2 regions of the Kribbella sp. CA-293567 genome follow, and region 1 is predicted to be linked to the other one. Evidence: riboswitches for the same ligand, from Rfam matches in the RefSeq annotation. Region 1 holds a riboswitch; the other holds the start of a gene.
What was found. A riboswitch is a leader RNA that binds a small molecule or an ion and turns the genes downstream of it on or off. The one in region 1 is predicted to bind ZMP and ZTP.
Positions count from the first base shown of each region.

Region 2: it holds a riboswitch for ZMP and ZTP, as region 1 does, so the genes downstream of both, OX958_RS12280 (5-aminoimidazole-4-carboxamide ribonucleotide transformylase) here and OX958_RS17310 (bifunctional 5,10-methylenetetrahydrofolate dehydrogenase/5,10-methenyltetrahydrofolate cyclohydrolase) in region 1, are expected to answer to the same signal.

Region 1 is NZ_CP114065.1:3,768,730-3,774,500, reverse strand. It holds gene cmk ((d)CMP kinase) at 1-194, opposite strand, end outside; gene OX958_RS17320 (prephenate dehydrogenase) at 205-1,278, opposite strand; gene aroH (chorismate mutase) at 1,275-1,643, opposite strand; gene OX958_RS17310 (bifunctional 5,10-methylenetetrahydrofolate dehydrogenase/5,10-methenyltetrahydrofolate cyclohydrolase) at 1,712-2,560, opposite strand; ZMP/ZTP riboswitch at 2,584-2,673, opposite strand; gene OX958_RS17305 (NUDIX hydrolase) at 2,759-3,367, opposite strand; gene prcA (proteasome subunit alpha) at 3,364-4,227, opposite strand; gene prcB (proteasome subunit beta) at 4,260-5,099, opposite strand; gene OX958_RS17290 (ubiquitin-like protein Pup) at 5,108-5,317, opposite strand; gene dop (depupylase/deamidase Dop) at 5,389-5,771, opposite strand, start outside.
Region 2 is NZ_CP114065.1:2,553,422-2,559,192, reverse strand. It holds gene OX958_RS12290 (acetolactate synthase large subunit) at 1-551, opposite strand, end outside; gene ilvD (dihydroxy-acid dehydratase) at 906-2,588, opposite strand; ZMP/ZTP riboswitch at 2,750-2,836, shown strand; gene OX958_RS12280 (5-aminoimidazole-4-carboxamide ribonucleotide transformylase) at 2,858-3,913, shown strand; gene OX958_RS12275 (ubiquitin-like small modifier protein 1) at 3,923-4,207, opposite strand; gene OX958_RS12270 (WD40/YVTN/BNR-like repeat-containing protein) at 4,207-5,298, opposite strand; gene OX958_RS12265 (2-hydroxyacid dehydrogenase) at 5,377-5,771, opposite strand, start outside.

The sequences.
Region 1 (5,771 bases):
GACAGCTCGACCGCGCGGGCCCGCTCGGCGACCGCCGTGACGTCGTCCAGGTCGAGCCCGTGCTCCAGCGCCGACCAGGTCACCGCCCGGTACATCGCGCCGGTGTCCAGGTACCGCAGGCCGAGCCGGGTCGCGACTCCGCGGGCCGTGCTCGACTTACCGGACCCGCTCGGGCCGTCAACAGCGATGATCATGGCCCGAAGATTACCGGTGGACGGACCAGCCCCGCTCGGTCAGTACCCCGACCAGCTGATCGACCGACGCCGGCTTGACCGACAACTCGACCTCACCGACCGGGCGGCCCGGGCTGTGATCGATCCGGAGATCCTCGACGTTGGCCCCGGAGGCGGCTGCGTCCGCGAACAACCTGGCCAGCTGGCCAGGACGGTCGGGGATGGTGACGAGGACCGGAACCAGCTCGATGTGCGGGGCGCCGTGCTTGCCCGGCACCCGGATCGCGCCGGAGACCCCACGGTTGAGTACGGCGGTCAGCTCGTCGGTCGCCTCTTGCTTGCCCAGGGCAATGAGAAGCCGGTCGAGCTCGTCGCGGATGCCTTCCAGCAGGCCGCTCAGCGCGGGTGAGTTGGCCGCGACGATCTGGGTCCACAGGCCCGGATCGCCGGCCGCGATCCGGGTGACGTCGCGGACGCCCTGACCGGACAGCTCGAGGTGGGCGGCGGGCGCGTCGACCAGCGTGCCGGCGGCCAGGGACGACATCAGTTGCGGGAGGTGCGAGACGCGAGCCACCGCGAGGTCGTGGTCGGCGACGGACAGCTCGACCGTCCGGGCGCCCGCGGCCTCGGCGAGGCGGCGGACCAGCTCGACCGCGTCGGGATCGCTGGTCTCGTGCGGGGTGATCGCCCAGGTCGCGCCCTCGAACAGGTCGGCCCGGCCGGCCAGTGGGCCGCTCCGCTCGGAGCCTGCCATCGGGTGGCTGCCGACGTACCGGGAGAGCTCCTCGGGGTTCGAGGCCAGGGCGCGCGCGTCGAGGAGCGGCTTCGACTTCACACTCGCCGCGTCGGTGACGATCGCGTCGGTCTGCTGGAGCTGCTCGACGATCACCGCGCCGACATGGTCGGGCGGGACCGCGACGACCACCAGCTGAGGCTCGATCTGGACCAGGCGCGAGCCGGCCCCGATCCGCTCGGCCATCAACGCGTTGTCGGGATCGGCGTCGACGAGCTCCACCACGACTCCGAGCCGGCCGAGCGCCAGGCCGATCGACGTCCCGATCAGGCCGGTGCCGACGATCCGGACCGGACCCCGCAGCTCGGTCACTGGGCACCGGTCAGGTCGGGGCGCAGACTGACGGCGCCGTGCAGGTAGACGTGCTGGATCTTGTCCCGGGACAACTGCGACTCGGCGTGCACCATCATCCGGACCACCCGCGGCAACGCGTGCGGGACGCTGATCTCCTGCATGCACATCAGCGGTACGTCGGTCAGCCCGATCTGCCGGCCGGCCACCGCCGGGAACTCCGACCGCAGGTCCGGAGTGACGGTGAACAAGATGCTGATCAGGTCGTCGGAGGCCACGTCGTTGGCCTCCAGCACGGCCCTGACCAGCTCCGCGGACCGCTCGAGCAGATGCTCGCGCTCGTCCACCTCGAGCTGGGTGGCCCCGCGGATCGCCCGTACCGCCACAGCAACTGCCTCCTACTTCGATGATCACCGGTTGTCTCAACACTAGGACAGATGGTCCACCGCGTGCGTCACCGTCTCGGATTCTGCGCCTCGGCCGCGTCGACTGTCTGCTCCAGCAGCAAAGCGATCGTCATCGGCCCCACGCCACCAGGCACCGGGGTGATCAGGCTCGCCACCTGCGCGGCCTCCTCGAAGTGCACGTCACCGACGTTGCCTTCGTTGTATCCGGCATCGATCACGACCGCGCCGGGCTTCAGCCAGTCACCGCGGACGAAGTTGGCCCGGCCGACCGCGGCGACGACCAGGTCCGCCGTCCGGACGATGCCGGCCAGATCACGCGTCCTCGAGTGCGTGTAGGTGACGGTCGCGTTCGATGCCAGCAGCAACATTCCGGCGGGCTTGCCGAGGATCGGGCTGCGGCCGATCACGACGGCGTGCGCGCCCTCCAGCGGGACGTCGTACGCCTGCAGCAACCGGAGGATGCCGCCCGGCGTACAGGAGACGAAGCCGGGTTCGCCGAACGCCATCGCGGCGAACCCGTGCATGGTGACTCCGTCGACGTCCTTGGCGGGAGCGATCGCCTCGAAGGCGGCCCGCTCGTCGATCTGCGCCGGCACCGGGTGCTGCAGCAGGATGCCGTGCACGTCGGGGTCGTTGGACAGCTTGTGTAGCTCGGCAACCAGTTCCTCGGTCGTGGTCGTGGCCGGCAGTACGACGCTGCGCGAGCCGATCCCGGCCTTCTTGCTGCGGTTCTGCTTCATCCGGACGTAGGTGGCCGAGGCGGGGTCGTCCCCGACCAGCACGGTCGCCAGACACGGCTGGACGCCGGTCTCGTCCCGCAACTTCCTGGCCCGCTCCCCCGCGTTGCTCACCAGCTCGGCGGCAAGGTCGGTACCGATCATCAGCTTCGCACTCATCAGCGCACTCCTCTGGACAGAAGACTCAATGCCCAGGCGCGCGGCTCGGCCGATCCGATCGGCAGACCGTTCCCCGGTGGTGACCCACCTCAACGCCAGTTGCGGTCCATCGAGCAGTTTACTGCCCGCCGACGAGACCCCTGCGCTGCTTCAACCCGTCAACGTGACGAAGCCGACCAGATCGCCGGACGACTGCTTTCACAGCAGGCCGGCGTGGTCCAGGGCGAAGTACGCCGCGTCGGTGCCGGTCATCGTGCCGGGGGTGCGGAGGTCGGCCAAGAACTCGGAAGTGCTGAGCTCGGCCGGGACGCAGTCCTCGAACTCGTCGAGGGACTGCTTGCCGTCCGGCCGGCAGCCGCGGGCGATCGCGACGTACTTGCGGAAGACCGAGGACGAGCCCGACCAGAGCCAGCCGACCACCTCGATCGAGTCGCAGGTGTAGCCGGTCTCCTCCTCCAGCTCACGCCGGCCCGCGTCGGCGGGATCCTCACCCGGGTCGATCAGGCCGCCGGGGAGGTTGGTGACGACGCGGTCAGGACCCGCGCGGAACATCCGCACGGTGACGATACGGCCGTCAGGAGTCAACGGAAGTACGGCGACGCCACCATTGACCCCGGCGTTCATCGCGGGGCCGAAGACGTCCCAGTCGGCTTCTCGGCCGTTCGCCATCCGGTAGCGCCGGCGGCGTACCGTCAGGAAGCCGTCGTACCCCGGCTCTTCGCCGAGCAGCACCCACGGCTGCGGATCCCCCGGACGTACGCCGTCCGCCCCGGACGGGTCCGGGGCGGACGGATCGGAGTTCGTCACAGCGGGCGGTCGGTGTCCGGGTCTTCCGGCGGGGCAATGGGAGTGTCGTCGGCGGGCGGCGCCACCGGGGCGTCTCCGGTCGATTCGCTCTCGTAGTTGCCGCCGTTGGCCTGGTCGGCCGCTTCGGCATGGGTCGCCGGCTCGGACGGGGAGGTGTCCGGGCGGGACTCGGCCAGGATCCGGGCCAGCGTCTCGTCCGAGATCCGCTTGAACTTGCGCACCTGGGTGCGGGTCCGGTCCAGGATCGCGACCTCGATCTGGTCCGGCTCGAGCTGCCGTACGTCGGTGCCGTCGTGCCCGAGGGCGTCCACCGCCAGGCGCAGCGCGCCCGCCAGCGAGATGCCCTCGGAGTAGTGCTCTCCGACGTACTCCGCGACCTGCTCGGCCGGGCCACCCATCACGGCGTAACCACGGACGTCCGCGATCGAGCCGTCGTAGGTGAGCCGGTAGATCGTGTCCTCGGCGGTGCTGGCGCCGACCTCGGCGACCAGGATCTCGACCTCGAGCGGCTTCTCACCACCGGAGGAGAAGATCGCGCCGAGCGTCTGGGCGTAGGCGTTGGCCAGCGCCCGGCCGGTGACGTCGCGCCGGTCGTAGGAGTACCCGCGCATGTCGGCCAGGCGCACGCCGGCGATCCGCAGGTTCTCGAACTCGTTGTACCGGCCGACGGCGGCGAAGGCGAGCCGGTCGTAGATCTCGGCCACCTTGTGCAGGGCCGGGGACCGGTTCTCCGCCACGAACAGGATGCCGTCGGCGTACTGCAGGGCGATCGCGCTGCGGCCCTTGGCGATGCCCTTGCGGGCGAAGTCGGCCCGGTCCCGCATCAACTGTTCGGGCGAGACGTAGAACGGCGTACTCATCTAGGGTGTCGTCCTCTATCAGTCGATGGTGGTCAGGTGATGGGCGCGGCGGGGCCGTCGGGGCGCTCTTGCCGAGCCGCCATGACGGTGTCGACCAGCCCACCGACCTCTTCGGCCGGGAGCCGCCGGTACCCGTCGGCGGTGACCACACCGATCACCGGGAAGATCCGCCGCAGCATGTCCGGACCGCCGGTCGCCGAGTCGTCGTCGGCCGCGTCCACCAGGGACTGGATGGCCACCGTGACGGTCTCGGTCTCGGTCAGGTTCTCGCGGTAGAGCTTCTTCAGCGCGCCACGGGCGAACAGCGAGCCGGAGCCGACGCTGTGGAACGCGCGCTCCTCGTACCGCCCGCCGGTCGGATCGTAGGAGAAGATCCGGCCGCCCTTGATGTCGTGGTCGTAGCCCGCGAACAGCGGCACGACGGTCAGGCCCTGCATCGCCATCGGCAGGTTGCCGCGGATCAGCGCGGTCAGCCGGCTGGCCTTGCCGTCGAGGCTGAGCGTGGTGCCCTCGAGCTTCTCGTAGTGCTCCAGCTCGACCTGGAACAGCCGCACCATCTCGATTCCGAGGCCCGCGGTGCCGGCGAAGGCCACGCAGGAGTACTCGTCGGCCGGGAAGACCTTCTCGATGTCGCGCTGCGCGATGATGTTGCCCATCGTGGCGCGCCGGTCGCCGGCCATCACCACACCACCGTCGAAGGTGGCGGCGACGATCGTCGTACCGTGCGGGACGTCCTTGCCGAAGTCACCTGTCCCCAGGTCGCGCCGTCCGGGCAACAGGTCGGGCGCGTGCCCGGCCAGGAAGTCCATGAAGGACGAGCCACCTGGGGTCAGGAAGGCTTCCGGCAACCGGCCGGAGGCATCAAATGTCATCTAGCGGTTCACTCCCCACCCTTTTGCACGAAACCGCGGACGAACTCTTCCGCGTTCTCCTCCAGCACCTCGTCGATCTCGTCGAGGATCGAGTCCACGTCGTCGTCGAGCCGTTCCTTGCGCTCGGCCACGTCCTCGCCGGACTTGACCTCGGTGACCTCTTCCTCGGTCGACGAGCGCTTCGGCTGCTTGTGCTGCTGTCCGCCGTCTTTCGCCATGGCACACACCTCCTAGAACCGCCAAGGAGAGCCGCCCAACCGGCCCTCACTGTGACACCTATATGGCGACCCTACCCGGCAGCGCCCCCAGTAATGGTGCGAACCAGGTCACTCGCGGTGTCGCACTGGTCGAGCAAGGCTCCGACATGGGCCTTCGTACCGCGCAGCGGGTCCAGCGTCGGGATCCGCTGCAGCGATTCGCGGCCCGGCAGGTCGAAGATCACCGAGTCCCAGGAGGCGGCCGCGACCTGGCCGGCGTACTTCTGCATGCAGCGGCCGCGGAAATAGGCACGGGTGTCGGTCGGCGGATGCGAGACGGCCATCCGGATCTCCTCGTCGCTGACCAGGCGCTGCATCCGGCCGGACTTGACCAGTTTGAAGTAGAGCCCCTTGTCCGGGCGCAGGTCGGCGTACTGCAGGTCGACCAGGTGCAGCTTCGAGTCGTCCCACTCCA
Region 2 (5,771 bases), 1.2 Mb from region 1:
TAGCCGGGCAGGGACAGCTCGGTCGGCCAGCGGAAGTCGACCGTGGCCTGCATCGCGTCCTTGGTCACGTCGACCAGCACCGGCCCGGGGCGACCGGTGGAGGCGATGTGGAAGGCCTCGGCGATCGTACTGGCGATGTCGTTGGGGTCGTTGACCAGGAAGTTGTGCTTGGTGATCGGCATCGTGATGCCGCGGATGTCCGCCTCCTGGAAGGCGTCCGTGCCGATCGACGCGCTGGCGACCTGGCCGGTGATCGCGACCAGCGGCACCGAGTCCATGTACGCGTCGGCGATCGGCGTCACCAGGTTCGTCGCGCCCGGGCCGGAGGTCGCCATGCAGACCCCGGTCTTGCCGGTCGCCGAGGCGTAGCCCTGGGCGGCGTGGCCGGCGCCCTGCTCGTGACGTACCAGGATGTGGCGGATCTGGGTGGAGTCGAGCATCGGGTCGTACGCCGGGAGGATCGCGCCGCCCGGGATGCCGAAGACGGTGTCCACTCCGGCATGTTCCAGTGCGCGGATCAGAGCCTGTGCCCCGGTCAGCTGCTCACTCATGGTGCCTTCCCTTGGTCGTCACTGCTTCGTCACTGCTGCACGAAAGACTGCTGCTGTACAAAGAAAAAGCCCCCTGAGCCGGGTGGGCTGAGGGGGCGCGCTCGACTCTGAGGTCGCGTCAGTCGGCGCGCCGCACAAGTACGAGAAGAATCGATCGCATGCAGTCACCATCGCCGACTCCCCTTGATCCGGTCAAGCTCACCACCGGACCGTCCCACCATCCGAGACGCCCGTCTTACGTTTCAGCAGTCTAATCCTCCGCGCCACCCCCTCGCTCGGAGGGCTACCCCCGCGATCGGCGACTTACCCCCGGTTGGAACAGGGGGAGAGTCGCCGGTCGTGAGGGGAGGTTGGCTAGGTGCAGACGGCGCCTTCGGAGGCGGAGGTGACCAGGCGGCGGTATTTGCCGAGGACGCCCTTGGTGATCGCGGGCTCCTTCGGCGTCCACCCCTGGCTGCGCCGTACGAGTTCCTCGGGCTCCACGTGGAGGTCGAGAGTGCGGTTCCGGACGTCCAGAGTGATCCGGTCGCCGTCCTTGACGAAGGCGATCGGGCCGCCGTCCACGGCCTCGGGGGCGACGTGACCGACGCAGAGTCCGGTCGTACCGCCGGAGAACCGGCCGTCGGTCAGCAGCAGCACGTCCTTGCCGAGCCCCGCGCCCTTGATCGCGCCGGTGACGGCCAGCATCTCGCGCATTCCCGGACCGCCCTTCGGGCCCTCGTAGCGGATCACCACGACGTCGCCGGCCTGCAGCGAACCGTCCGCGACGGCGTCCATCGCGCCGCGCTCGCCGTCGAAGACGCGCGCCGTCCCCTCGAAGACGTCTTCGTCGAAACCGGCGCTCTTCACCACGGCACCGTCCGGGGCGAGGCTGCCCTTGAGGATGGTGATACCGCCGGTGCCGTGGATCGGCCGGTCCAGTGCGCGGATGATCGTGCCGTCGACGTCCGGCGGGGCGATGTCGGCCAGGTTCTCGGCCATCGTCTTGCCGGTGACCGTCAGGCAGTCGCCGTGCAGCAGGCCCGCGTCGAGCAGCGCGCGCATCACGACCGGGATGCCGCCGACGCGGTCGACGTCGGTCATCACGTAGCGCCCGAACGGCTTGAGGTCACCCAGGTGCGGAACCTTGTCGCCGACCCGGTTGAAGTCGTCGAGGGTGAGATCGACCTCGGCCTCACGGGCGATCGCGAGCAGGTGCAGTACGGCGTTGGTGGAACCGCCCAGCGCCATCACGACCGCGATCGCGTTCTCGAACGCCTCCTTGGTGAGGATCTGTCGCGCGGTGATCCCCTTGCTGAGCAGGTTGACCACCGCCTCGCCGGACCTGCGCGCGAAGCCGTCCCGGCGCCGGTCGACCGCGGGCGGCGCGGCTGAACCAGGCAGCGACATCCCGAGCGCTTCGGCTGCGGACGCCATCGTGTTCGCGGTGTACATCCCACCGCAGGCGCCCTCGCCCGGGCAGATCGCCCGCTCGACGGCGTCGACCTCCTCGCGGGTGATCAGACCACGAGCGCAGGCCCCGACCGCCTCGAAGGCGTCGATGATGGTGACGTCCTTGTCCCCGAGCTTGCCGGGCATGATCGAACCGGCGTACAGGAAGACACTGGCCAGGTCGAGGCGAGCGGCGGCCATCAGCATGCCGGGCAGCGACTTGTCACAGCCGGCCAGCAGCACCGAGCCGTCCAGCCGCTCGGCCTCCATCACCGTCTCGACCGAGTCGGCGATGATCTCGCGGCTCACCAGCGAGTAGTGCATGCCGACGTGGCCCATCGAGATGCCGTCGGAGACGCTGATCGTGCCGAACTCCAGCGGATAGCCCTTGGCCGCGTGGACGCCGTCCTTGACCGCCTTCGCGAGCCGGTCCAGCGACAGGTTGCACGGGGTGATCTCGTTCCAGCTCGACGCCACCCCAATCTGCGGTTTGACCCAGTCGTCGTCCCCCATCCCGACCGCACGCAGCATCCCCCGCGAGGCGGTCGCCTCCAGCCCATCGGTGACCGTCCGGCTCCGCGGCTTGATATCAGGCGTGTTCGACATACCGCTCACTGTAGGAGCGCCGGCCGGACAAGACTGCCGACCCCCTGTCCAGTACTACGCGGCCGGCCGTGCGGTCGGGGTCGCGGTTGGGGGTTGCGGCCGGTCACCTGTACTGCGTGTCAGCACATCCCGCCGGCGCATCCGGAGGCGCTAGGGTCCGGGTCTGCGGTCGTGACTGGCGAAGGTGGAGCACCACCGGGAAGCGACCGTTGCGGCAAGTAAAGGCGTCGTCCGCCTGGGCGCCTCCGATTCGTCCTCGGAGGCTCGCGATGCACCTGCGCTACGGAATCAACCCGCACCAGCCCGCCACTGTGTCGGCCCTGGGGCCGTCTCCCTTCACGGTGCTGCACGGCTCGCCGTCGTACATCAACGTGCTGGACGCCGCGAACGCGTGGCAACTCGTCCGCGAGGCGCGTCACGCGTTCGGCGTACCGGCGGCGACTTCCTTCAAACACGTCTCGCCCGCGGGCGCCGCCTTGGCCGGACCGCTCGACGAGACCATCCGTACGACGTACGCCGTCGGCACCACCTCGCCCGTCACCAGCGCCTACCTCCGAGCACGCGACGCTGACCCGAAGTCGTCGTACGGGGACTTCGTCGCCGTCTCCCACCCGGTCGATCGCGACCTGGCCGACGTGTTGAGGCGGCTGACCTGCGACGGCATCATCGCGCCCGGGTACGACGCGGGCGTGGTCGGCACGCTCTCGGCGAAGAAGCGCGGGACGTTCCTGATCCTCGAAGCCGACCCTGCTTTCGAGCCGCCGCTCGAAGAGGTCCGGGAGCTCTACGGCCTTCGGCTCACTCAGCATCGCGACGCCGAGCCGCTGACTCGCTCTCTGCTGGTCCCCGACCTCCCGGATCAGGCCGCGCGGGACCTTCTGCTCGGGCTGATCGTGCTCCGCTACACCCAGTCCAACTCGATCGCCTTGCTGAAGGACGGGATGGCGATCGGCATCGGAGCGGGACAGCAGTCCCGGATCGACTGCACTCGCCTGGCAGGGCAGAAGGCCGACACCTGGTGGCTCCGCCGCGCGATCACGGTCCGCTCCGACCTGCCGCTGTCTGCTCGCATCGCTCACCAACTGGCCGAGGTGGACCGCCTTTCCGCTGTCGATCGCGCCGCATGGCTGGACCGGCTGACCGAGGTCGCGATGACCTCGGACGGCGCGATCCCCTTTGCCGACAACATCGACGAGGCGCACCGCCACGGCGTACGCCACCTGGCCGAACCAGGCGGCTCGATCCGCTCGGCCGAGGTCACCACGGCCTGCGCCGCGGTCGGCATGACCTTGTCCCGCACGGGTATTCGCCTGTTCCACCACTAGGCCCGAGCATCAGCCGCCCGCCACGCTCGGCAGGATCAGCAGCTCGTCCCCGTCGGACAGCGGTGTGTCGAGCGCGTTCAGATCGCGAACGTTGTCGTTCCCGAGGAAGACGTTCACATGCCGGCGGAGCGCGCCCTGGTCGTCGGTCAGCCGCCGGCGCAGCGCTGGATGCTCGACCTCCAGCGCGGCGAAAACCTTGCCCACGGTGGGCTCGCCCGCCACCTCGACCTGCACCCGCTCCGCTCCCCCGGCGAATGGTCTGAGCACCGTCGGGAGTTTCACTGCCACGGACATCAGCCGAGCACCGCCGCGCGCACGGTCAGGACGTCGGGAAGATGGCGGGCGACCTCGACCCAACTGTCGCCCCCGTCGGCGCTCGCGTAGACGCAACCGTCCCGAGTACCGACGTAGACGCCCGCCTGATCCGCTTGGTCCACGCACAGCGCGTCTCGCAGTACGGGCGCGTACGACGGAACCTCGGGCAGCCCGTTCGTGAGGGCCTCCCAGGTCGAGCCCGCGTCGCGGGAACGGTAGACGCGGCACTTCGCGTCGGTGGGAATCCGGTTGCCGTCGGCAACCAGTGGGAAGACGTAGACGGTCTCCGGCTCGTGCGGATGCACCACGATCGGGAAGCCGAAGTCCGAGGGCAGGCCGTCCGCGATCGACTTCCAGATCGCGCCGCCGTCGTCGGAGCGGTAGACGCCGTGGTGGTTCTGCGCGAACAACCGTTCCGGTACGGCGGGGTGCCCCGCCAGCTTGTGGACACACTGACCGAACTCGGGATCCGGATCGGGCATGAAGTACGCCTTGATGCCGTGATTCGCCGGCTTCCACGAATCGCCGCCGTCGGTGGTCTGGTAGACCCCGCCGGTCGACATCGCGACGCTCATCCGTTGGGAGTCGGTGGGGTGCGGCAGCACGGTGTGGATCGCCTGACCGCCGAAGCCCGCGCCCCAGTCTTTGCGATGCGGGTGGTCCCACAGGGCGCTGACCAACTCGAAGCGGACCCCGCCGTCGGTCGACTTCCACAGTGAGGACGGTTGCGCACCGGCGTACACGACGCCGGGCTGGTTCTCGGGCGCAGGCTGAATCTGCCAGACCCGCTCCATCGATGCGTCGGCGCCGGCGGGGAAGCCGATCGAGCCCTCCGGTGGCTCGTCCCAGGTCTGACCGAGATCGTCTGAGTGGAAGACGGCCGGACCCCAATGCTCACTGGTGCCGCCGGCGAACAGACGTGGCCGCTCACCACGAGTGTCGATGCCGACCGAGTACACGCCTTGCATCTCGAACGAGGGCCCGTTGAGTCTCCACTCCCGGCGCTCGCTGTCGCTCCGGCCGATCCAGAGCCCTTTCTTGGTCCCGATCAGCAGTACGGTCTCGGACATCTTTGTCCTCCCTCGGTCGCCGCGGCAGGCGCCGCGATCAGTCGGTCGACGCGGCCCGCGCCGCGCAGTACAGCACAGTCATCGGGGCGGCCCCGCGACGACGTTGAGCAGCGGTTCGCCCGCGGCGTACCGCTCCAGTTGAGCCCGGACCAGCCGGGCGACCCGCGGCGCGAACGCCGTCGACGCGCCGCCGCGGTGCGGATTGATCAGCACGTTCGGAGCCGACCACAGTGGATGCCCGGCAGGCAACGGCTCAGGGTCCGTCACGTCCAGCGCGGCGCGAAGCCGCTGGCTGGTCAGCTCGGCCAGCAACGCGTCCGTGTCGACCACCACGCCTCGGGCGACGTTGATCAGCAACGCACCGTCCTTGAGTTGCGCAAGGAACTTCGCGTCCACCATCCCCCGCGTCTCAGCAGTCGCCGGCGTCAGCAGCACGACGACATCCGCCCGCGGCAGCAGTTCAGGCAGCTCCG